DNA from 2 places in the Pseudomonas sp. R3-41 genome. Region 1 is predicted to be linked to the other one. Evidence: predicted binding sites of a transcription regulator. Region 1 holds the regulator's gene; the other holds the start of a gene.
What was found. Region 1 encodes sigma-54, which starts transcription at its own class of promoters, with help from an activator protein. Its sites were predicted from a motif close to ANTGGCATNNANNTTGCTNT; they were not measured.
Positions count from the first base shown of each region.

Region 1 (10,812 bases):
AGCAGATGCAAACCGCGGGCGACACCAAGCCGGTACAAGGCTACGGCGTTACCATCCAATATCACGCCTCCCAGGATCGCGTGGTCCTGATCGACCGCGCCAAGGTCGTCGACAAGGACAACAACGTCACCCAAGGCGAGAAAATCGTCTACGACACCAACAAGAAACTCGCCAGCGCCGGTCGCGCCACCGGCAGCAAGGTGACCGAGCAGCGTCCGCGGATCGACATGGTGATCCAGCCTAAAAAGAAAACCGAGCAGAAGGCCCAGTAATGGCAACTCTGAAAGCTCAGCACTTGGCCAAGAGCTACAAGAGCCGTCAAGTCGTGCGTGATGTCAGCCTGTCCATCGACAGCGGCCAGATCGTCGGCCTGCTCGGCCCCAATGGCGCGGGCAAGACTACTTGCTTCTATATGATCGTCGGCCTGGTCCAGGCCGATCAGGGTCGCGTACTGATCGACGACCTGGATGTCAGCCACCAGCCGATGCACGGCCGCGCGAAGGCCGGTATCGGCTATTTGCCGCAAGAAGCGTCGATCTTCCGCAAACTGTCGGTGGCCGACAACATCATGGCGATCCTCGAGACCCGCAAGGAACTCGACAAGGCCGGCCGTCGCCAGGAGCTGGAAAGCCTGTTACAGGAATTCCACATCAGCCACATTCGCGACAACCTGGGCATGAGCCTGTCTGGTGGTGAACGGCGTCGCGTGGAAATCGCCCGCGCCCTGGCCACCGCGCCGAAATTCATCCTGCTCGACGAACCGTTCGCCGGCGTGGACCCGATCTCGGTGGGGGACATCAAGCAGATCATCCATCACCTCAAGGCCAAGGGCATCGGCGTACTGATCACCGACCACAACGTGCGCGAGACGCTGGATATCTGCGAAACCGCCTACATTGTCAATGACGGCCAGTTGATCGCCGAAGGTGACTCCGCTGCGATCCTGGCCAACGACCTGGTCAAGGAAGTGTACCTGGGCCATGAGTTCCGCCTGTAAGCACACGTGTCTGGCGAATTGCCGGGGCGTCGTTTAATTTTATTATGGCGACGCTCTAGGCAAACACTTCAGTTTCAGGCATATAATTTGCTTAAGTTTGGCGCTTCGGCGCCCTGTAGTGGATGGCGCATGTGCGCCGGCGAATAAGGTGTTAAGCCCCTGCCATGAAACCATCGCTAGTCTTGAGAATGGGCCAGCAGCTGACGATGACACCGCAGCTGCAACAGGCCATCCGCCTGCTCCAATTGTCGACCCTGGACCTGCAACAGGAAATCCAGGAGGCCCTGGAGTCCAATCCGATGCTCGAACGCCAGGAAGAAGGCGACGACTTCGATAACACCGATCCGCTGGCCGACAACGTCGAGCAGAAGACCAATACCGAGATCCCGGAACCGTCCTACCAGGAAGCCGCCCCGACGGTGGACAACCTCGAGGAAGGCGAATGGAACGAACGCATTCCCAACGAGCTGCCCGTGGACACGGCCTGGGAAGACGTCTACCAGACCAGCGCCAGCAACCTGCCAAGCAGCGATGACGACGAGTGGGACTTCACCACCCGCACCTCTGCCGGCGAGAGCCTGCAAAGCCACTTGTTGTGGCAACTGAACCTGGCGCCGATGTCCGACACCGATCGCCTGATCGCCGTGACCCTGATCGATTGCATCAACAACCAGGGCTACCTGGACGAGACCCTCGAGGAGATCCTCGAAGCCTTCGACCCCGAGCTCGACATCGAGCTGGACGAGATCGAAGCCGTCCTCCATCGCATCCAGCAGTTCGAGCCGGCCGGCATCGGCGCTCGCAACCTGGGCGAGTGCCTGTTGCTGCAATTGCGCCAGTTGTCCGCCAAGACACCGTGGCTGGCCGAAGCCAAGCGACTGGTCACCGATTACATCGACCTGCTGGGCGGTCGCGACTACAGCCAACTGATGCGCCGCATGAAGCTCAAGGAAGATGAGCTGCGCCAGGTCATCGAGCTGGTGCAGAGCCTCAACCCGCGCCCCGGCTCGCAGATCGAATCCACCGAGCCTGAGTACGTGGTGCCCGACGTGATCGTGCGCAAGCACAATGATCGCTGGCTGGTGGAGCTCAACCAGGAGTCGGTGCCCAAGCTGCGCGTCAACGCCCAGTACGCTGGCTTCGTCAAGCGTGCCGACACCAGCGCCGACAACACCTTCATGCGCAATCAGCTGCAGGAAGCCCGCTGGTTCATCAAGAGCTTGCAAAGCCGCAACGAAACATTGATGAAAGTTGCCACCCAGATCGTCGAGCATCAGCGCGGCTTCCTGGAGTACGGCGATGAAGCGATGAAACCGTTGGTCCTGCATGACATTGCCGAAGCCGTGGGCATGCACGAATCGACGATTTCCCGGGTGACCACCCAGAAATTCATGCATACCCCCCGGGGCATCTATGAATTGAAATACTTTTTCTCCAGCCACGTCAGCACCTCCGAAGGCGGCGAATGCTCGTCCACGGCCATCCGCGCGATCATCAAAAAACTGGTGGCTGCGGAAAATCAGAAAAAGCCGTTGAGTGACAGCAAGATCGCTGGTTTACTGGAGGCACAAGGCATTCAGGTGGCCCGCCGTACCGTCGCCAAGTACCGTGAATCCCTCGGGATCGCGCCTTCGAGCGAGCGCAAGCGGTTGATGTAACAAGGCCACGCCACAGCGTTCCAGTGGCAGGCATTTCTGCCTGCCGCTTTATGCACTGGCAACGAAGGAGAAGCTGTATGCAAGTCAACATCAGTGGACACCAACTGGAAGTGACCGAACCCCTGCGCACCTACATCGGCGAAAAACTCGACCGATTGGAGAGGCATTTCGACAAGATCACCAACGTGCAAGTCACGATGAACGTCGAGAAGCTGCTGCAGAAAATCGAAGCCACGCTGCATATTCCCGGCGGAGAAGTGGTTGCCAACGCAGAGCACACAGACATGTATGCCGCGATTGACCTGCTGACCGACAAGCTGGATCGCCAACTCAAAAAGCATAAGGAAAAGACCCAGAGCCTCCTCCAGGGCGCTACCGGTCGTTAACCCCCCCAATCCATGATCCGACTAGAAACCATCCTGACCCCCGGCCGTTCCCAAGTGAACGCGCCGGGCGGCAGTAAAAAGAAAGCCCTCGAACAAATTGCCAACCTGATCCACCGCGAGGTGCCTGATCTGGTGATGCAGGACGTCTTCGAGGCCCTGGTTGCCCGTGAAAAACTCGGTTCCACCGGTTTTGGCAACGGCATCGCCATTCCTCACTGCCGTCTCAAGGGGTGTGCCGCGCCGATCAGCGCATTGTTGCACCTTGATACCCCCATAGATTTCGACGCCATCGACGGCGCCCCGGTCGACCTGCTGTTTGTATTGCTGGTTCCGGAAGCGGCGACCGATGCGCACCTCGAGCTGCTGCGCCAGATTGCCAGCATGCTGGACCGCAAGGAAGTGCGCGAAAAACTGCGCAGCGCACCGAGTAACGAAGCTTTGTACCAGGTGGTCCTGGACGAGCAGAACGGTCATTAAACATGCGCATGATCATCGTCAGTGGCCGCTCCGGCTCCGGTAAAAGCACGGCCCTCAACGTGCTTGAGGACAGCGGCTACTATTGCATCGACAACCTGCCCGCCGGCCTGCTGCCGGAACTGGCCGAGCGCGCCCTGATCCACACGGAACTGGCGCAGTCGCTGGTGGCGGTGTCCATCGATGCGCGCAATCTGCCGAGCCACCTGTCGCGCTTCCCTGAACTGCTCGAGGAAGTGCGCAGCCGGCATATCCAGTGCGATGTGTTGTACCTGGATGCCGATGAGGAGACGCTGCTCAAGCGCTTTTCCGAAACCCGCCGGCGCCACCCCCTGAGCAACGCCAACCGCTCCCTGGCCGAAGCCATCGAGGATGAAAGCCAACTGCTGGGGCCGATTGCCGACCTGGCCGACCTGAAGGTCAACACCACGCACCTGAACCTGTATCAGCTACGTGACACGATCAAGCTGCGCCTGCTGAACCAACCGGAGCCGGGCACGGCGTTCCTGGTGGAGTCGTTCGGTTTCAAGCGTGGCATGCCGGTGGACGCCGACCTGGTGTTCGATGTGCGCTGCCTGCCCAACCCCTATTGGAAGCCGGAATTGCGCGAGCAGTCCGGGCTTGACCAACCGGTGATCGACTACCTGGCCGCACAGCCGGACGTCGAGGAAATGTACCAGGACATCTCCAGCTACCTGCTCAAATGGCTACCCCGCTTTGCCGCGAGCAATCGCGCCTACGTCACGATTGCCATCGGCTGTACCGGCGGTCATCACCGCTCCGTCTACCTGACCGAACGCCTGGGTCAGCTCCTGCAACAATCCCTGAAGAATGTCCAGGTTCGCCACCGCGACCTCAGCTAAAGGATTCACATCGCGATGCCTGCTCGGGAAATTGAAATCATCAACAAGCTGGGTTTGCATGCCCGAGCGTCGGCAAAATTCGTCGGTGTGGCGGGAAAGTTTCCAGATACCACCATCAGGGTCGGACGTACGCCCGAGAGCACCGTCGACGGTAAAAGCATCATGGCGATGATGATGCTCGCCGCTGGCAAGGGCACGAAGATTCACCTGAGCACTGAAGGGGAGCAGGCGCAGGAAGCGATGGATGCGCTGGTGGCGCTGATCAACAACTACTTTGACGAAGGCGAATAACCGCCCCTGGACTCGAGCCGAGCTTAGTTGTGGCGAGGGAGCTTGCTCCCGCTCGGCTGCGAAGCAGCCGTAAATCCACAGCAGGAAAACACAACGGGGCCTGCTTCGCAGGCCAGCGGGAGCAAGCTCCCTCGCCACAACAGCACAAACGCATGGCCCCTGGATTGCATCAGGCCAACGCCGTATCCAACACCATCATCAGACAAAACCCCACCAGCAATCCCAGGCTCGCCAATTTCTCGTAACCATTGCGACGGGATTCGGGAATCACCTCATGGGTCACCACCAGCAGCATCGCCCCGGCCGCCAAGGCCAGACCCAGGGGCAAGAGCATCTCGGCCAGGCTCACCAACCAGGCGCACAACAGCGCGAACACGGGTTCGACCAGCCCGGACGCGGCGCCAATCAGGAACGCCTTCACCCGCGACATACCCGCCGCGGCCAGCACCAGCGCGATCACCAGCCCTTCGGGGACATCCTGCAAGGCGATACCCATTGCCAGGCTGTCGGCATCCGGCATGCCGCCGCCTGCGGACACGCCCACCGCCATGCCTTCTGGAATGTTGTGGGCGATGATGGCGAACACGAACAACCAGATCCGCGGCGCAATGACCGGACGTCCTGGCGCTGCGACCAGCCGTTCGGGGCTGGCTGAGACCTTGCGGTCCACCAGGTACAGCCCGAACGCCCCCGACATGATGCCAAAACAGATAAGACCGCTGGCGGCCCAAGGCGTGAGCCCCAGTTGCTCGGCCGCGGCAATGCCCGGCACGATCAGCGAAAACGCCGTGGCGGCGAGCATTACCCCGGCCCCGAAGCCTAGCAGCGAATCGCTCACAGCCTGGGGCATGCGTCGAATGACCAGCACCGGCACGGCCCCCAGCGCGGTACCCAAGGCGCACAACCCACCGCCTTGAAGCGCCCGCAACAGCTTGGGCTCCAGGTCCAGCCACGCCAGGCCCTGGGCCGCCAACAACGTCATGCCGGCCAACAGCAACAGCGACCCCAAGGCATAGCGGAACATCCGTCCGCCGCCAATCGCCAGTGTTTGAGTGTCCATGATCAGCCTTGGGTTGTGTTCATGAAGGACTTGAAGCCAGCGCTGCCTGATAGCGTCGGGCAACTTCAGGCCAATTGATCACGTTGTAGAAGGCGTTGATGTATTCAGGTCGACGGTTCTGGTAGCGCAAGTAATAGGCGTGCTCCCAAACGTCGAGACCAAGAATCGGCGTGTTGCCATTCATCAACGGACTGTCCTGGTTGCCGCTGCTTTCCACCACCAGGGTCTTTTGCGGGGTCACGCTCAACCAGGCCCAGCCGCTGCCAAACCGGGTCAGCGCCGCTTTGGTGAAGGCTTCCTTGAAACGCTCGATGCCGCCCAGTTGCGCGTCGATCGCCGCCGCCAGGGCGCCCTCGGGCTGGCCGCCGCCCTGGGGCGTCATCACTTCCCAGAACAACGAATGGTTGGCGTGACCACCGCCCTGATTGATCACTGCGGCCTTCAGGCTTTGTGGCAACTGCTCCACGCTGGCCACCAGTTTTTCGACGGGCCATTCGGCGTATTCGGTGCCATCCACCGCCGCGTTGAGGTTATTGATGTAGGTCTGGTGGTGCTTGGTGTAGTGGATCTCCATGGTTTGCGCATCGATGTGCGGTTCCAGGGCGTCGTAGGCGTAAGGCAATGCAGGCAAGGTAAAAGCCATGTTCAATGAACTCCATGATGAAGAGGGGCATAGCGCGGCCGGGGCGTGGTGGCATTGCAGTGCAGCAGACGTTGGGTACGCGGGTACTCACCGTGCTCGCTGATGAAATTCAGCAGTTCGACATAGGTCTTGTGGCTCTGGCGTTGCGCAGCGGCGCGCAGGGCCGGTGCCAGGCGTTCGTCCTGCATTGTCTGCAACAACCGCTGGTGGATCGCGCACAAGTATTCGGCGCTCTCCTCCGGCTGGTTCAAGCGCAGGTGAAGGTCCGCCAGGTTGTGGTGGGAGACGACGCAGGCAGCCACGGCTTCGTCGGCGTCCGCCCAACGCTCGAACAACACTTGGGCCAGCGCCAGGGCTTGCAGGTAGGCTTCGCGGGCATCCACCAGCTCGCCTTGCATGAAACAGCGATTGGCCCGTTCGATCGTACGTTTCCAATGTTCCATGATGAGTCCTCCACACAGGTGTCGGGGGTTACACGCCGCCAGCGGTGAGCTTCTCCGGGTCCAGCAGGACTTCGAGTTCGCTGCGCGTCAGGTCGGTGTGTTCCAGGGCGACATCGATGACCGGCCGGCCTTGCTGGTAAGCCTTCTTGGCGATTTCAGCGGCCTTCTGGTAACCGATGATCGGGTTCAGCGCGGTCACCAGGATCGGGTTGCGCGACAACGCTTCCTTGAGCCTGGCTTCGTTGACCTTGAACGTGGCGATGGCCTTGTCCGCCAGCAAGCGGCTGGCGCTGGACATCAGGGTGATGCTGCTCAGCAGGTTCTGGGCAATGATCGGCAGCATCACGTTCAATTCGAAATTGCCTGATTGACCGGCGATGGTGATCACCGTGTCGTTGCCGATCACCTGGGCGGCCACCATCGCGGTGGCTTCAGGAATGACCGGGTTGACCTTGCCGGGCATGATCGAGGAACCCGGCTGCAAGACCTCGAGTTCGATCTCGCCCAGGCCTGCCAGCGGCCCGGAATTCATCCAGCGCAGGTCGTTGGCGATTTTCATCAGCGACACGGCCGTGGTCTTGAGCTGCCCGGAAACCGCCACGGCGCTGTCTTGGGAGCCGATCAAGGCGAACAGGTTCTTGCCTGGGGTGAATTGCACCTGGGTCAATTGCGTCAGTTGCTGGCTGAACAACTCGGCGAAGCGCGGATGGGCATTGACCCCAGTGCCCACCGCCGTACCCCCCTGGGCCAGGGATTGCAGGCTCGGCAGCAGGTCTTGCAAGTGGCCGATATTGGCCTTGAGTTGCTGGGCCCAACCGTCGAGCACCTGGCTCAGGCGCACCGGCATGGCATCCATCAGATGGGTGCGGCCGGTCTTGATGAACGGGTGGACTTCTTTCGCCTTGCGCTCGATCACCTGCACCAGGTGCGACAGCGCCGGTAGCAATTGCTCATGCAAGGCCAGCGCGGCGCTGACATGAATGCTGGTGGGAATGACGTCGTTGCTGCTCTGGCCGCAGTTGACGTGGTCGTTCGGGTTGACCGTCTCTCCCAGCAGGCCGCTGGCGAGGGTGGCGATCACTTCGTTGGCGTTCATGTTGGAACTGGTGCCGGAGCCGGTCTGGAAGATATCCACCGGGAAATGGTCCATGTAACGACCTTCGAGCAGTCCCAGGGCGGCATCGACGATGGCCTTGCCCTGGGCCGCGCTGATCTGCTCCAGCTCTACGTTGGCCCGTGCGGCCGCGGCCTTGGCCAGGATCAGGGCTCGGATGAATTGCGTCGGCATCCGCTGGCCGCTGACCGGGAAGTTTTCCACGGCACGCTGGGTCTGGGCGCCATAGAGAGCGTCCACCGGGACGTGCAACTCGCCCATGCTGTCGCGTTCGATACGGGTATTACTCATCGGGAGATCCTTGCACCAATTCAATAAGGGGAATCGACGGCGCCAGGGCACAGGTGGCCAGCGCCCAGGCGTGACTCTGCCAACGCTTGAGGCGGCAGCGGCACAGTGATTGTCGTTCGAGGTCACGCAATGGTCGCCAGGCCTGGTCAAGGCAGAGGCTGCGCCAATGCCAGGGCAGCGCGACGTCCGAGGCGGTGTCGAGCAGCAAACGGAAGGCAGTTTCGGAAATCATCCACGGCGAGGTGGCGGTACAACACGCCAGGTAGCGGCCCTCGGCCAGGTAATGCTCGATCAGCTTCGGCTCGTCCGGGTTCATCGCGCAACGGATCTGGCGACTCATCCAGCGCCAGCTTTCAAGGTAGGGTTGTTCGTGCAGGGCAGAACTCATGACCGGGGCTCACTCGACGAATGAGATTCATTATTAGATGATAATAATAAGCAACACAACCGCAAGCGATACAAATTCATCGTGGCGAGGGAGCTTGCTCCCGCTCGGTTGCGCAGCGACCGCAAGATTTTTGGGTCGCTTCGCGGCCCAGCGGAAGCAAGCTCCCTCGCCACAAAAGCGCTCTCGCCACAGGATCGTCGGGCACAAAAAAGGCGCGTCACCCCCAGTGGATGACGCGCCTTTTTTACACGGTGAGGCGTTAGCTCCCCGCCACCATCATCCGCTCGATCAGCACCGAGCCGGTGCGGATGTTGCTGCGCAATTCCAGATCGTTGCCCACGGCCACGATCTGTTTGAACATGTCGCGCATGTTCCCGGCGATGGTCACTTCCTGGACCGGGAACTGGATCTCGCCGTTCTCGACCCAGAAACCCGCCGCGCCACGGGAATAATCCCCGGTGACCATGTTCAGGCCGTGGCCCATCAGTTCCGTCACCAGCAGGCCCCGACCCATGCGGCGCAGCAAGGCAGCCTGGTCTTCTTCGCCATGGGTCACGAACAGGTTATGCACGCCACCGGCATTGGCGGTGCTCGGCATGCCGAGCTTACGGCCCGAATAGGTGCCGAGGATGTAGGACACCAGTTCGCCGTTTTCCACGAACGGCTTGGCATAGGTGGCCAGGCCATCGCCATCGAACGCCGAACTGCCCATGGCCTGCATCAGATGCGGACGCTCGTCGATGGTCATCCATTCCGGGAACAGCTTCTGGCCCAGCGCGCCCTCGAGGAACGACGACTTGCGGTACAAGTTGCCGCCGGACACCGCTGACAAGAAGCTGCCGAACAGTCCACCGGCCAACTCGGCCGAAAACAGCACCGGCACTTCGCAGGTCGGCACCGGCCGCGCGCCCAGACGGCTGGCCGCCCGTTGCGCGGCTTTGCGGCCGATGCTCACCGGGTCCGCCAGCAAGGTGCCCTGGCAGCTCACGTCGTACCAGTAGTCGCGCTGCATCTGGCCGTCGGCTTCGGCGATCATCACGCAACTGAGGCTGTGACGGGTCGATGCATAACCGCCGATGAAACCGTGGCTGTTGCCGTAGACCCGGCAGCCCTGGTGGGTATTGAGCGTCGTGCCGTCGGCGTTCTTGATCCGGCTGTCGGCCTCGAATGCCGCCGCTTCGCAACGCAGTGCCTGCTCGATGGCCTGCTCTGGGGTGATGTCCCAGGCGTGGAACAGGTCGAAATCCTTCAGTTCCTTGCACATCAGCGCAGCATCGGCCAGGCCCGAAGCTTCGTCTTCGGAGGTGTGCTGGGCAATCGCCAGCGCGGCGGCGACGGTTTCGCGGATGGCGTCCGGGCCGCTGGCCGAGGTGCTGGCCGAGCCCTTGCGCTGGCCCACGTACAAGGTGATGCCAAACCCCTGGTCGCGATTGAACTCGACGGTTTCCACCTCGCGCTGGCGTACCGACGTCGACAGACCCTGCTCCAGGGACACCGCCACTTCGCACGCACTGGCACCCTGGCGCTTGGCCTCGGCGAGGATCTGCTCGACCTGTTCCTGCAGTGCCGGCAATGCTTGCGGGCCGACGCTTTGAACTGCACTCATGGTGTTCTCCACTCAAATTCTGTTTTCGGTGATGGCCATCGAGCGACCGGGCCGGACAAGCGGCCCCCGACTGGTTATCATGGCGGCGTTTCTTTGCGGACTGCCACCATGGTTGATTCTTACGACGACTCCCTCTACGAGGGTGAAAAAAGCAAATCCCAGGTCAAACGCGAGCTGCATGCTCTGGTTGACCTCGGCGAGCGCCTGACAACACTCAAGCCTGACTTGCTGGCCAAACTGCCTTTGACCGACGCCTTGCGCCGGGCCCTGGCCGATGCGCCCAAGCACACCGCGAATATCGCGCGTAAACGGCACCTGCAATTCATCGGCAAACTGATGCGCGATCAGGACACTGACGCCATCCTGGTGCTGCTCGATCAACTCGATGCCTCCACCCGGCAGTACAACGAACGTTTCCACAACCTGGAACGCTGGCGCGATCGCTTGATCGCAGGCGACGACGGCACCCTGGAAAAGTTCGTCATCGACTACCCGGAGGCCGATCGCCAGCAACTGCGCTCCCTGATCCGTCAGGCCCAGCACGAACTGGCGCAGAACAAGCCACCGGCCTCGAGCCGTAAAATCTTCAAGTACATCC
Region 1 covers NZ_CP096421.1:5,838,425-5,849,236, forward strand. The annotation lists gene lptA (lipopolysaccharide transport periplasmic protein LptA) at 1-272, shown strand, start outside; gene lptB (LPS export ABC transporter ATP-binding protein) at 272-997, shown strand; gene M1D99_RS25280 (RNA polymerase factor sigma-54) at 1,162-2,655, shown strand; gene hpf (ribosome hibernation-promoting factor, HPF/YfiA family) at 2,733-3,041, shown strand; gene ptsN (PTS IIA-like nitrogen regulatory protein PtsN) at 3,054-3,518, shown strand; gene rapZ (RNase adapter RapZ) at 3,521-4,378, shown strand; gene M1D99_RS25300 (HPr family phosphocarrier protein) at 4,394-4,669, shown strand; gene M1D99_RS25305 (ZIP family metal transporter) at 4,839-5,729, opposite strand; gene M1D99_RS25310 (superoxide dismutase) at 5,749-6,372, opposite strand; gene M1D99_RS25315 (hypothetical protein) at 6,375-6,815, opposite strand; gene M1D99_RS25320 (class II fumarate hydratase) at 6,844-8,220, opposite strand; gene M1D99_RS25325 (FagA protein) at 8,213-8,608, opposite strand; gene pmbA (metalloprotease PmbA) at 8,868-10,214, opposite strand; gene yjgA (ribosome biogenesis factor YjgA) at 10,323-10,812, shown strand, end outside.

Region 2 (10,812 bases), 1.4 Mb from region 1:
TTTCATCAAGACTGTCGATCAGGCGTTCCAGACGCTGTACGTCCAGGCGGGTAAGGGTGATGGAAGGTGCGGTCATGATCCAGGCAGACTCCTTTCTTCTGCACAAAAAAAGCAAAACCCCGCCACAAAAAGGCGGGGTTTTCACGGGCCTCGATAAGTTGAGGCGTAGCCGGACACTACCACAGCTCAATAAATAAACAACCCGGGCAGGATTTGCCCTGCCCATGGACACCACCGAACCCTTGTGGCGAGGGAGCTTGCTCCCGCTGGGTTGCGAAGCGACCCCAAAAAACTGCGACTGCTGCGCAGCCGAGCGGGAGCAAGCTCCCTCGCCACAAAAAGCCTGGCCATCAGGTGTTGGCTACTTCAAGAGTCTGCGCTTGAGCGCCTCGGCACAAATGACCCGCCGGCGCTCGTCATCGGCTGAGCGCCATTCGCGGATATCTTCCACATGGCGCAAACATCCGAGGCAGACCTTGCGTTCATCCAACTTGCACACGCCGGTACATGGCGACGGTACGGCGGGGCTGACGTTGCTGTAGAGCGGCTTGGGTGGCCGTGGCGGGGCGGTCTGGCTCACGCCGTCACAGGCCTTCGAAATCGAGTTCCACGCCAGCCTGCTGCTTGACGATGCGCTCGAGCATCTCGCCCAGTTGCTCTTCGCTCTTGTCGCACATCCAGCGTTCGCTTTCTTCGTCATAGTCGAAATGAAAGCCGCCGGAGACCGCTGCCAGCCACAACTGCCGCAACGGCTCCTGGCGACTGAAGATCAGTTGGCTGCCGTTTTCGAACTTGACGGTGAGGACACCGGCGGAGATTTCCAGGTCGATGTCCAGGTCACTGTCATCGAACACATCCTCCAGCGTTTGCTGGGTCGCATCGACCAGATCGTGAAAACGGGCTTCAGTCAAACTCATTGCGGCAACCTCGAAAATGTCTGCTCATGCTCAAGCGCCGCAAGATACGGACGCTTCCCGGCGATTGCAAAGGATATACCGACTGACGACCCCAGTGCCGCCGGACGGGCGCCCCGTTGCATAGGCAAGCTGACGGGTGGCCGGTATACTCCGGCGCAATTAACGCATTTTCAAGGATTTCGCCATGAAGCGCCTGATCTCTTCCCTTGCTGCGCTCGTCGCGGTTGCCTGCCTCGTGACAGCTTGTGGTCAAAAGGGTCCGCTGTACCTGCCTGATGACAGCAAGTCTCCCGAAGAACAAGCAGAACAGGCCAAGTCGTCGCAATCCAAGTCACACTCGCACGACACCCACACCACTTACTAAGGGAACGCCATGGACGCTTTTAACTACCGTGGCGGGGAGCTGTTCGCGGAAGGGGTTGCCCTGTCCGCGATCGCCGAGCGTTTCGGCACGCCGACCTACGTCTATTCCCGTGCCCACATCGAAGCGCAATATCGGACATTCGCCGATGCCCTCGAAGGCATGCCGCACCTGGTGTGCTTCGCTGTAAAAGCCAACTCGAACCTGGGCGTGCTCAACGTCCTCGCACGCCTGGGCGCCGGTTTCGACATCGTCTCCGGTGGCGAGCTCGAGCGTGTGCTGGCCGCGGGCGGCAGCGCCGACAAGATCGTCTTCTCCGGCGTCGGCAAGACCCGCGAAGACATGCGCCGCGCCCTGGAAGTCGGCGTGCACTGCTTCAACATTGAATCCACCGATGAGCTCGAGCGCCTGCAAGTCGTCGCCGCCGAGCTGGGCGTCCGCGCGCCGGTTTCCCTGCGCGTGAACCCGGACGTCGACGCCGGCACCCACCCGTACATTTCCACCGGCCTGAAGGAAAACAAGTTCGGCATCGCCATTGCCGACGCCGAGGATGTGTACGTGCGCGCCGCCCAACTGCCGAACCTGGAAGTGCTGGGCGTCGATTGCCACATCGGCTCGCAGCTGACCACCCTCGAACCGTTCATCGATGCCCTCGACCGCCTGCTGGCGCTGGTCGACCGCCTCGGCGACTGCGGCATCTACCTGCGTCACATCGACCTGGGTGGCGGTGTCGGCGTGCGCTATCGCGATGAAGAGCCGCCGCTGGTGGCCGACTACATCAAGGCCGTGCGTGAACGCCTCGACGGTCGCGACCTGGCGCTGATGTTCGAGCCCGGCCGCTACATCGTGGCCAATGCCGGCGTGCTGCTGACCCAGGTCGAATACCTCAAGCACACCGAGCACAAGGATTTCGCCATCGTTGATGCGGCCATGAACGACCTGATCCGCCCGGCGCTGTACCAGGCGTGGATGGACGTCACCGCCGTGCGCCCTCGCGACACCGCGGCCCGCCCCTACGACATCGTCGGGCCGATCTGCGAAACCGGTGATTTCCTGGCAAAAGGCCGGGAGCTGGCGCTGGAAGAAGGCGACTTGCTGGCCGTGCATTCGGCCGGTGCCTACGGGTTTGTCATGAGTTCCAACTACAACACCCGCGGCCGCTGCGCCGAGGTGCTGGTGGACGGTGATCAGGCATTCGAAGTGCGTCGCCGCGAGACGGTAGCCGAGTTGTTTGCCGGCGAAAGCCTGCTGCCGGAGTAAAACCATGCTGCTGCGTTTTACCAAGATGCACGGCCTGGGCAATGACTTCATGGTCCTCGACCTGGTCAGCCAGCACGCGCACATCCAGCCCAAGCATGCCAAGCAATGGGGCGACCGCCACACCGGCATCGGGTTCGACCAGTTGCTGATCGTCGAGGCGCCGAACAACCCGGACGTGGATTTTCGCTATCGGATCTTCAACGCCGACGGTTCGGAAGTGGAGCAATGCGGCAACGGCGCGCGCTGCTTCGCCCGTTTCGTGCTGGACAAGCGCCTGACCGCCAAGCGGCAGATCCGCGTCGAGACCAAGAGCGGCATCATCGAGCTCGATGTGCGCAGCGACGGCCAGATCGGCGTCAATATGGGCGCTCCGCGCCTGGTGCCCGCGGACATCCCGTTCCAGGCGCCGGCCCAGGCCTTGAGCTATCAGGTGGACGTCGATGGCACCCCGGTGGAGCTGGCGGCGGTCTCCATGGGCAACCCCCATGCCGTGCTGCGCGTGACCGACATCAACAGTGCCCCGGTGCATGAACTGGGGCCGAAAATCGAACACCATTCGCGCTTTCCGGCGCGGGTGAATGTCGGTTTCCTGCAAGTCATCGACCGCCACCGCGCACAATTGCGCGTCTGGGAACGCGGCGCCGGGGAAACCCAGGCCTGCGGGACCGGCGCCTGTGCCGCCGCCGTCGCTGCGATCAGCCAGGGGTGGATGGATTCGCCATTGTTGATCGACCTGCCCGGCGGGCGCCTGTCCATCGAATGGGCAGGCCCTGGCCAGCCGGTGATGATGACCGGCCCGGCAGTGCGCGTATACGAAGGACAAGTTCGTCTTTGAGTGAGCCAAACCCATGACCGATCAGCCACAGGTTCCAGCCCCACAGCCCGACGAATCCCCCAGTCTTCCAGAAACCGCGGCCGTGGCTGCTTACCTGGAGGCTCATCCGGACTTCTTCGTCGAGCATGAAGAACTGCTTGCGACGATGCGCATCCCCCACCGGCGCGGCGATACCGTGTCGCTGGTGGAGCACCAGATGAAAATCCTGCGCGAGCGCAACATCGAAATGCGCCATCGGCTGTCGCACCTGATGGACGTGGCCCGGGACAACGACCGGCTCTTCGACAAGACCCGTCGGCTGATCCTGGCCCTGATGGACGCCAGCACCCTTGAAGACCTGGTCATGAGCGTCGAAGACAGCCTGCGCCAGGATTTCCAGGTGCCCTTCGTCAGCCTGATCCTGTTCGGCGACAACGCCATGCCGGTGGGCCGCTGGGTGACCCACGCCGAAGCGCAGACGGCCATTGGCGGCCTGCTCACGGAAGACAAAAGCGTCAGCGGCAGCCTGCGCGAGCATGAGCTGGATTTCCTGTTTGGCGAAGAACAACGCAAGCAGATCGGCTCCACTGCCGTCGTCGCCATCGCCCACCAGGGCGTGCACGGCGTGCTGGCCATCGCCAGCCGCGATCCGCAGCACTACAAGAGTTCGGTGGGCACGCTGTTCCTGAGCTACATCGCCGAAGTCACCGGCCGGGTGCTGCCAAGGGTCGCCGGCTCGCTGCGCCCGGTACGCTGATCATGGAACGGCAACTGGACGCCTACTGCGAACACCTGCGCAGTGAGCGCCAGGTGTCGCCCCACACGTTATCGGCCTATCGCCGCGACCTGGAAAAAGTGCTGGGCTGGTGCCAGAAGCAGAACATCGGCAGTTGGTCGGCCCTGGACATCCAGCGCTTGCGCAGCCTGATCGCCCGCCTGCATCAACAAGGCCAATCCTCCCGCAGCCTGGCGCGCCTGTTATCGGCGGTGCGTGGCCTGTATCACTACCTCAATCGCGAAGGCCTGTGCGATCACGATCCGGCCACCGGCCTGGCGCCGCCCAAGGGCGAACGCCGGCTGCCGAAGACCCTCGACACCGACCGCGCCCTGCAATTGCTTGAAGGCGCCGTCGAGGATGATTTCCTGGCCCGGCGCGACCAGGCGATTCTCGAGCTGTTCTATTCTTCCGGCCTGCGGCTTTCAGAGCTGACGGGGCTCAACCTGGATCAACTGGACCTGGCCGATGGCATGGTCCAGGTACTCGGCAAGGGCAGCAAGACCCGCCTGCTGCCCGTCGGCCGCAAGGCCCGTGAAGCCCTGGAGCAGTGGCTTCCCCTGCGAGCACTGGCCAACCCTGCCGACGACGCGGTATTCGTCAGCCAACGCGGTCGGCGCCTCGGCCCGCGGGCGATCCAGTTGCGGGTCAAGGCCGCCGGCGAACGCGAGCTGGGGCAGAACCTGCACCCGCACATGCTCAGGCATTCCTTCGCCAGCCACCTGCTGGAATCCTCCCAGGACCTGCGCGCCGTGCAAGAGCTGCTGGGTCACTCGGACATCAAGACCACACAGATCTACACCCATTTGGATTTCCAGCACCTGGCAACGGTCTATGACAGTGCCCACCCCAGGGCCAAACGCATCAAGGGCGACGAATCATGACCATCGAGCTCATCACTTTCGACCTGGACGACACCTTGTGGGACACCGCCCCGGTGATCGCCAGCGCCGAAGCCGTACTCCGCCAATGGCTGACCGACAACGCGCCCGACCTGGGCGATTTCCCGGTGGAGCGCCTGTGGGCGATCCGCACGCAAGTGCTCAGCGAAGAGCCGAACCTCAAGCACCGCATCAGTGCACTGCGCCGGCGAGTGCTGTTCCGGGCGCTGCAAGACGCCGGTTATGATCAGTGGCGAGCCTCGGAGTTGGCAGACCAGGGATTCGAGGCATTCCTCCATGCCCGGCATCAACTGGAGGTCTTCCCCGACGTCGAGCCAACCCTGGAAATCCTCGCCAACCAGTTCGCCCTTGGCGTCGTCACCAACGGCAACGCCGATGTGCGTCGCCTCGGGCTGGCCGACTACTTCAAGTTTGCCCTGTGCGCCGAAGACATCGGCATCGCCAAGCCAGACGCCCGGCTGTTCCACGAAGCCCTGCAGCGCGGTGGTGCAACGGCGCAGACGGCCGTGCATATCGGCGATCACCCGGGCGACGACATCGCCGGCGCCCAACAGGCCGGCCTGCGCGCGGTGTGGTTCAACCCGACGGGCAAGGCCTGGGATGCCGCGCACGCGCCCGACGCGGAAATTCGCAGCCTGACCGAACTGCCGGGGTTATTGGCAGGGTGGCATAGCCAGCCCTGACCCCCTGCTTCGCAGCGCCTCAAATCCCTATGTGGGAGCGAGCTTGCTCGCGAAGACGGCCCCCATCCGCCGCCTGAGCCTCAAACCGATCCGTGGCGAGGGAGCTTGCTCCCGCTGGCCTGCGAAGCGGGCCCCGGCGTATTTCCAGGCAGACCACTTCGACCGGTTTAGCGACTGCTGCGCAGCCGAGCGGGAGCAAGCTCCCTCACCACCGGATTGGGTTGTCTGGGCTGAAGTCATCGCGAGCAAGCTCGCTCCCACCCTGGAACTGCGGTGCACCGAAGCTCTGCGCCCATGAAAAAGCCCGCAGCGACGGCGGGCTTTTTCAGCAAGCAAGAAGCAGACACTCAGATAGGGCGGCTGCCGTACTTGTTGTCTGGCTTCTTGGGCGGATCAGCGACCACGTTGGCCTCCACTTCCTGCACTTTACCGCCCCTGGCCAGGAATTCCTCCATGGCCTTGGCGAGCGCATCACGCTCCTTGTTCTTGGCCTCTACGCTCGGCAATTCGTCGACCGACACAGCCGCCTTGGCCTTGCCTTTGGCGGTAGGAGCCGGAACGTCGGCGCCATCGTCTTCGGCAACGTCTTCCGCCGCCACTTCAAGGCCTTCTTCGGTCTCGTCTTCGTCGCCTACTTCGAGGTCGTCGTTTTCCAGATCATCGTCGCTCATGTTCTACCTCATGACTTGCGAAAAGCAGATTAGTTATAGCCCAGCTTCGCCATCTGTTCGAAGGCTGCCAGAAAAAATTCAACATCCGCCGGCAATCAGCGGTTATGCCTCTTCACCGTACAAGGTGGCGAGGACTTTACGAGCACCGCCGTGATCACGGTGCTCGCCCAGATAAACACCTTGCCAGGTTCCCAACGCCAGCCTTCCTGCCGTAACCGGCAGGCTGAGCTGGCAACCGAGCACGCTGGCCTTGAAGTGCGCCGGGAGGTCGTCCAGGCCTTCGTCGTTGTGCTCATAACCGGCGGCTCCTTGTGGGATCAGCCGATTGAAAAATCGTTCGAAGTCTCGACGTACCGCCGGATCGGCGTTCTCGTTGATGGTCAACGAGGCCGAGGTATGCTGCAGCCACAGATGCAACAGACCAACACGACACGCCTTGAGTTCAGGCAGGCCGGCCAGCAACTCGTCCGTCACCAGATGAAAGCCCCGGGGCCTTGCCCGCAGGGTTATCAGCGTCTGTTGCCACATACAGATCTCCGCACGTTCGGCGCGCATTCTAGCGCGCTCTGGGAAAAAACAAAGGCCCTAATATTCTTGCTTCGATGTAAGCCTTTGGCGGTATAAAAACCCATGTCGCATCCACAACAAAAGGCGTCGGAAAAACCGCCGCATCCTGTGAGCAATGACAAATTCCAGGCAAAAAAATGCCCGGCGAACCGGGCATTTTTTATGGGCGCGTATTTACAGGTTGTAGCCACGCTCGTTGTGCTGAGCCAGGTCCAGGCCCACGGCTTCTTCTTCCTCGGTGACACGCAGACCCATGACGGCATCCAGCACCTTGAGGATGATGAAGGTGACGATCCCGGTGTAGACCACCGTGAAACCCACGCCTTTGAATTGAATCCACACTTGCGCGCCGATGTCGGTCACGGTGCCGAAGCCACCCAGTGCCGGAGCGGCGAACACACCGGTCAGGATCGCGCCGAGGATACCGCCGATGCCGTGTACGCCGAAGGCGTCCAGGGAATCGTCATAACCGAGCTTGCGCTTGAGGGTGGTAGCGCAGAAGAAGCACACCACGCCCGCCGCCAGGCCGATGACCAAGGCGCCCATCGGGCCCACGGTACCGGCAGCCGGGGTAATTGCAACCAGACCGGCCACCACGCCCGAGGCAATGCCCAGTGCGCTTGGCTTGCCGTGGGTGATCCACTCGGCAAACATCCAGCCCAGCGCCGCCGCAGCGGTCGCGATCTGGGTCACCAGCATCGCCATGCCGGCGGTGCCGTTGGCGGCGACAGCAGAACCGGCGTTGAAGCCGAACCAGCCGACCCACAGCATGGCCGCGCCCATCAGGGTGTAACCCAGGTTGTGCGGCGCCATTGGGGTAGTCGGGAAGCCTTTGCGCTTGCCCAATACCAGGCACGCCACCAGACCTGCGATACCGGCGTTGATGTGCACCACGGTGCCGCCAGCGAAGTCCAGCACGCCCCAGTCCCACATCAGGCCGCCGTTGCCGGACCAGACCATGTGCGCAATCGGTGCATACACCAGGGTGAACCACACGCCCATGAAGATCAGCATGGCGGAGAACTTCATCCGCTCGGCAAATGCGCCGACGATCAGGGCCGGGGTGATGATGGCGAAGGTCATCTGGAAAGTGATGAACACCGCTTCAGGGAACAGCGCCGCCGGACCGGTGATGCTCGCCGGCGTGACGCCCGCCAGGAACGCCTTGCCCAGGCCACCGACGAAGGAGTTGAAATTGACGACGCCCTGCTCCATGCCGGTGGTGTCGAACGCGATGCTGTAGCCATAGATGACCCACAGGACGCTGATCAGACCGGTAATGGCAAAGCACTGCATCATCACGGAAAGAAGGTTTTTCGACCGGACCATGCCACCGTAGAACAGTGCCAGGCCGGGAATGGTCATGAACAGTACAAGAATAGTGGCCGTGAGCATCCAGGCGGTGTCGCCGGAGTTCAGGACAGGGGCTGCCGCTTCTTCTGCCATGGCCAGGCCAGGCATTGCGAAGGACAACAGGGCTCCTAGCCCTGCGAATTTACGCAGAGTCATATTGTTTTCTCCTGGGGCGTTGGGTTTGGCGGCTTAGATGGCGTCGGTATCGGTTTCGCCGGTACGGATGCGGATAGCCTGTTCCAGATTGACCACAAAGATCTTCCCGTCACCGATCTTGCCGGTGTTGGCGGCCTTGGTGATTGCCTCGATCACCCGGTCAAGATCCTTGTCGTCAATGGCGACATCGATCTTCACCTTGGGCAGGAAATCGACCACGTATTCCGCGCCGCGATACAGCTCGGTGTGGCCCTTCTGCCGACCGAAGCCCTTGACCTCAGTAACGGTAATGCCCTGCACGCCGATCTCGGACAACGACTCGCGCACGTCGTCCAACTTGAACGGCTTGATGATGGCAGTGACTAGCTTCATGAAACTTTCTCCCGAATTGGTGGACTTGCCCCAGGAAAACAAACCCGACTCAAGTCTAAGCGCAGTGCCTGGCTTTGTAACGCGTCGTCGGCCCAAGTTGCCCGACAGGTGCCAGTTAACCGATCCTGACGAAACTCCCCGTTCCGCCTGCTGCACTGCATTCGTCACAGCGACTGCATCAGTGCATGGGTCATCAGCCTCTAAGCAGAAACCTTGCCATCTGCACCCAAACCCTCTGATTTCAATCTCTTGGCCACCTGCTCGACGTGCACTGCGGCATGAACCGCAACGTTACGCACAACAACAGTGCAGCAACGCCCGGCGCAATGCGCGAAAAGCGTGCATCTGGCTTGCGAATTGACTATAGACACTGCGTGGTACACTGCCCGCCATCGTTTCCAGGACACCTGCACATGCTTGCGCCCAAAGACCTCCTCGACGCCCTGAGCGGCCACGCCTCCCGCCTCTTGAGTGGTGACACGCCGCTGCCCAAAAGCGAAATCGAAAGCCAGTTCAAGGCCCTGCTGCAAAGCGGCTTCAGTAAGCTGGACCTGGTCAGCCGGGAAGAATTCGACAGCCAGATGGTCGTGCTGGCCCGGACCCGGGCACGGCTCGAAAGCCTGGAGGCCAAGGTCGCGGAGCTGGAAGCGCGACTGGCTCCGGCACAGGAATAAGCAGCCCCTGCGGGCCACTCAACCCCTCGCAACATGTTGAGATGGGTCCGGGGTCAGTGCCGCGGCAGCTCCAGGATAAACAGCGCGCCGCAGCCCGGCCCGGCGCTCTGCACGGTCAGATCGCCGCCCATTTCGTGCGCAGCCAGGATGCAGCTGTGCAGGCCAAAACCATGGCCGTCGACACGCGTGCTGAAGCCGTGCTCGAACACCCGCGCCAGATTGTCCTGCGCGATCCCCTCGCCGTTGTCCTCGATCTCGACCCGGACGCGCCCCTCGTCAACGATCTTCAGGCGCAAGACGATCTGCGGCGGCCGGTTCGTACCTGCGTCCAGCGCCTGCTTGGCGTTGTTGATCAGATTGACCAGGATCTGCAGCACTCGGTGCTTATCCAACGGCATTTGCGGGGTATCGCTGAATTCCTTGATCAGCGTGATGTGGTGGCGGGCCAGGGACACATCGCAAATGCGCACGACATCCTCTACCAACTCTTGCAGCGAGCCCGGCTCCAAGACACTGGCATTGCCAGCGTAGGATTGCTGGGTGGCGACGATTTCCTTGATGTGGTCGATTCGGCGGGTCAACTGCGCCAATTCGGCGATCATGCCCTGCTGCTCGACGGCCAGCGCATCGGCCAGCTTGTCGAGATAATCGGGTAGCGCGCGCCCTTTCGGATCGCTGCTGATGAAGTCACCGAGGTCATCGGGATGCTCCTTCATCAACTGAGCGACCTTGGCCACCCCTGGTCCCTTGGAGGTGTGCACCTTCTCGTAGAGGACCTGGGCTGACACGTTGACGCTATTGAGCACATTGCCCACGTTGTGCAATACGTTGGTGGCGATCTCCGCCATGCCGGCCCGGCGTGCGGTGGTCACCAGTTCGGCCTGTGCCTCGCGCAACTCGTCGTTGACCTTGGCCAATTGTCGCGGACTGGGAATCTTCAGGGCCGCCGGCACCAGCCGGACCAGCAGGATGGCGGTAATCACCGAGGCAATCGCGGTGATTACCTTGACCAGCGCCATCAGCCAGTAATAAGGCTGCCAGATGGTCAGGATCTCCATCACATGGCTGGTCCCGCAGGCCAGGATAAACACGCCAAAGGCCGCCAGCATCCAATCGAACGGCACGTCCTTGCGCTTGTGGATAAAGTACAGGAGCGTGAAGGGGATGGTGACGTAGGACAGGGCGATCAAGCCATCGGCGATCACATTGGTCCACAGCAGATCCGGCCGCCACATGTAGCAGTGCCCATGGGGCATGAAGCGCTTGTCGGTTAACAGAGCCAGCAGATCGTTCATGGCCACTTCCTC
Region 2 covers NZ_CP096421.1:334,379-345,190, reverse strand. The annotation lists gene rnk (nucleoside diphosphate kinase regulator) at 1-76, opposite strand, end outside; gene M1D99_RS01490 (DUF1289 domain-containing protein) at 362-580, opposite strand; gene cyaY (iron donor protein CyaY) at 585-917, opposite strand; gene lptM (LPS translocon maturation chaperone LptM) at 1,102-1,281, shown strand; gene lysA (diaminopimelate decarboxylase) at 1,291-2,538, shown strand; gene dapF (diaminopimelate epimerase) at 2,543-3,373, shown strand; gene M1D99_RS01465 (DUF484 family protein) at 3,387-4,109, shown strand; gene xerC (tyrosine recombinase XerC) at 4,112-5,011, shown strand; gene M1D99_RS01455 (HAD family hydrolase) at 5,008-5,712, shown strand; gene sutA (transcriptional regulator SutA) at 6,060-6,383, opposite strand; gene M1D99_RS01445 (secondary thiamine-phosphate synthase enzyme YjbQ) at 6,486-6,911, opposite strand; gene M1D99_RS01440 (ammonium transporter) at 7,125-8,459, opposite strand; gene glnK (P-II family nitrogen regulator) at 8,493-8,831, opposite strand; gene M1D99_RS01430 (accessory factor UbiK family protein) at 9,245-9,505, shown strand; gene M1D99_RS01425 (sensor histidine kinase) at 9,559-10,800, opposite strand.
Region 2: the regulator sigma-54 is predicted to act here: its motif matches at 9,033-9,052, upstream of glnK (P-II family nitrogen regulator).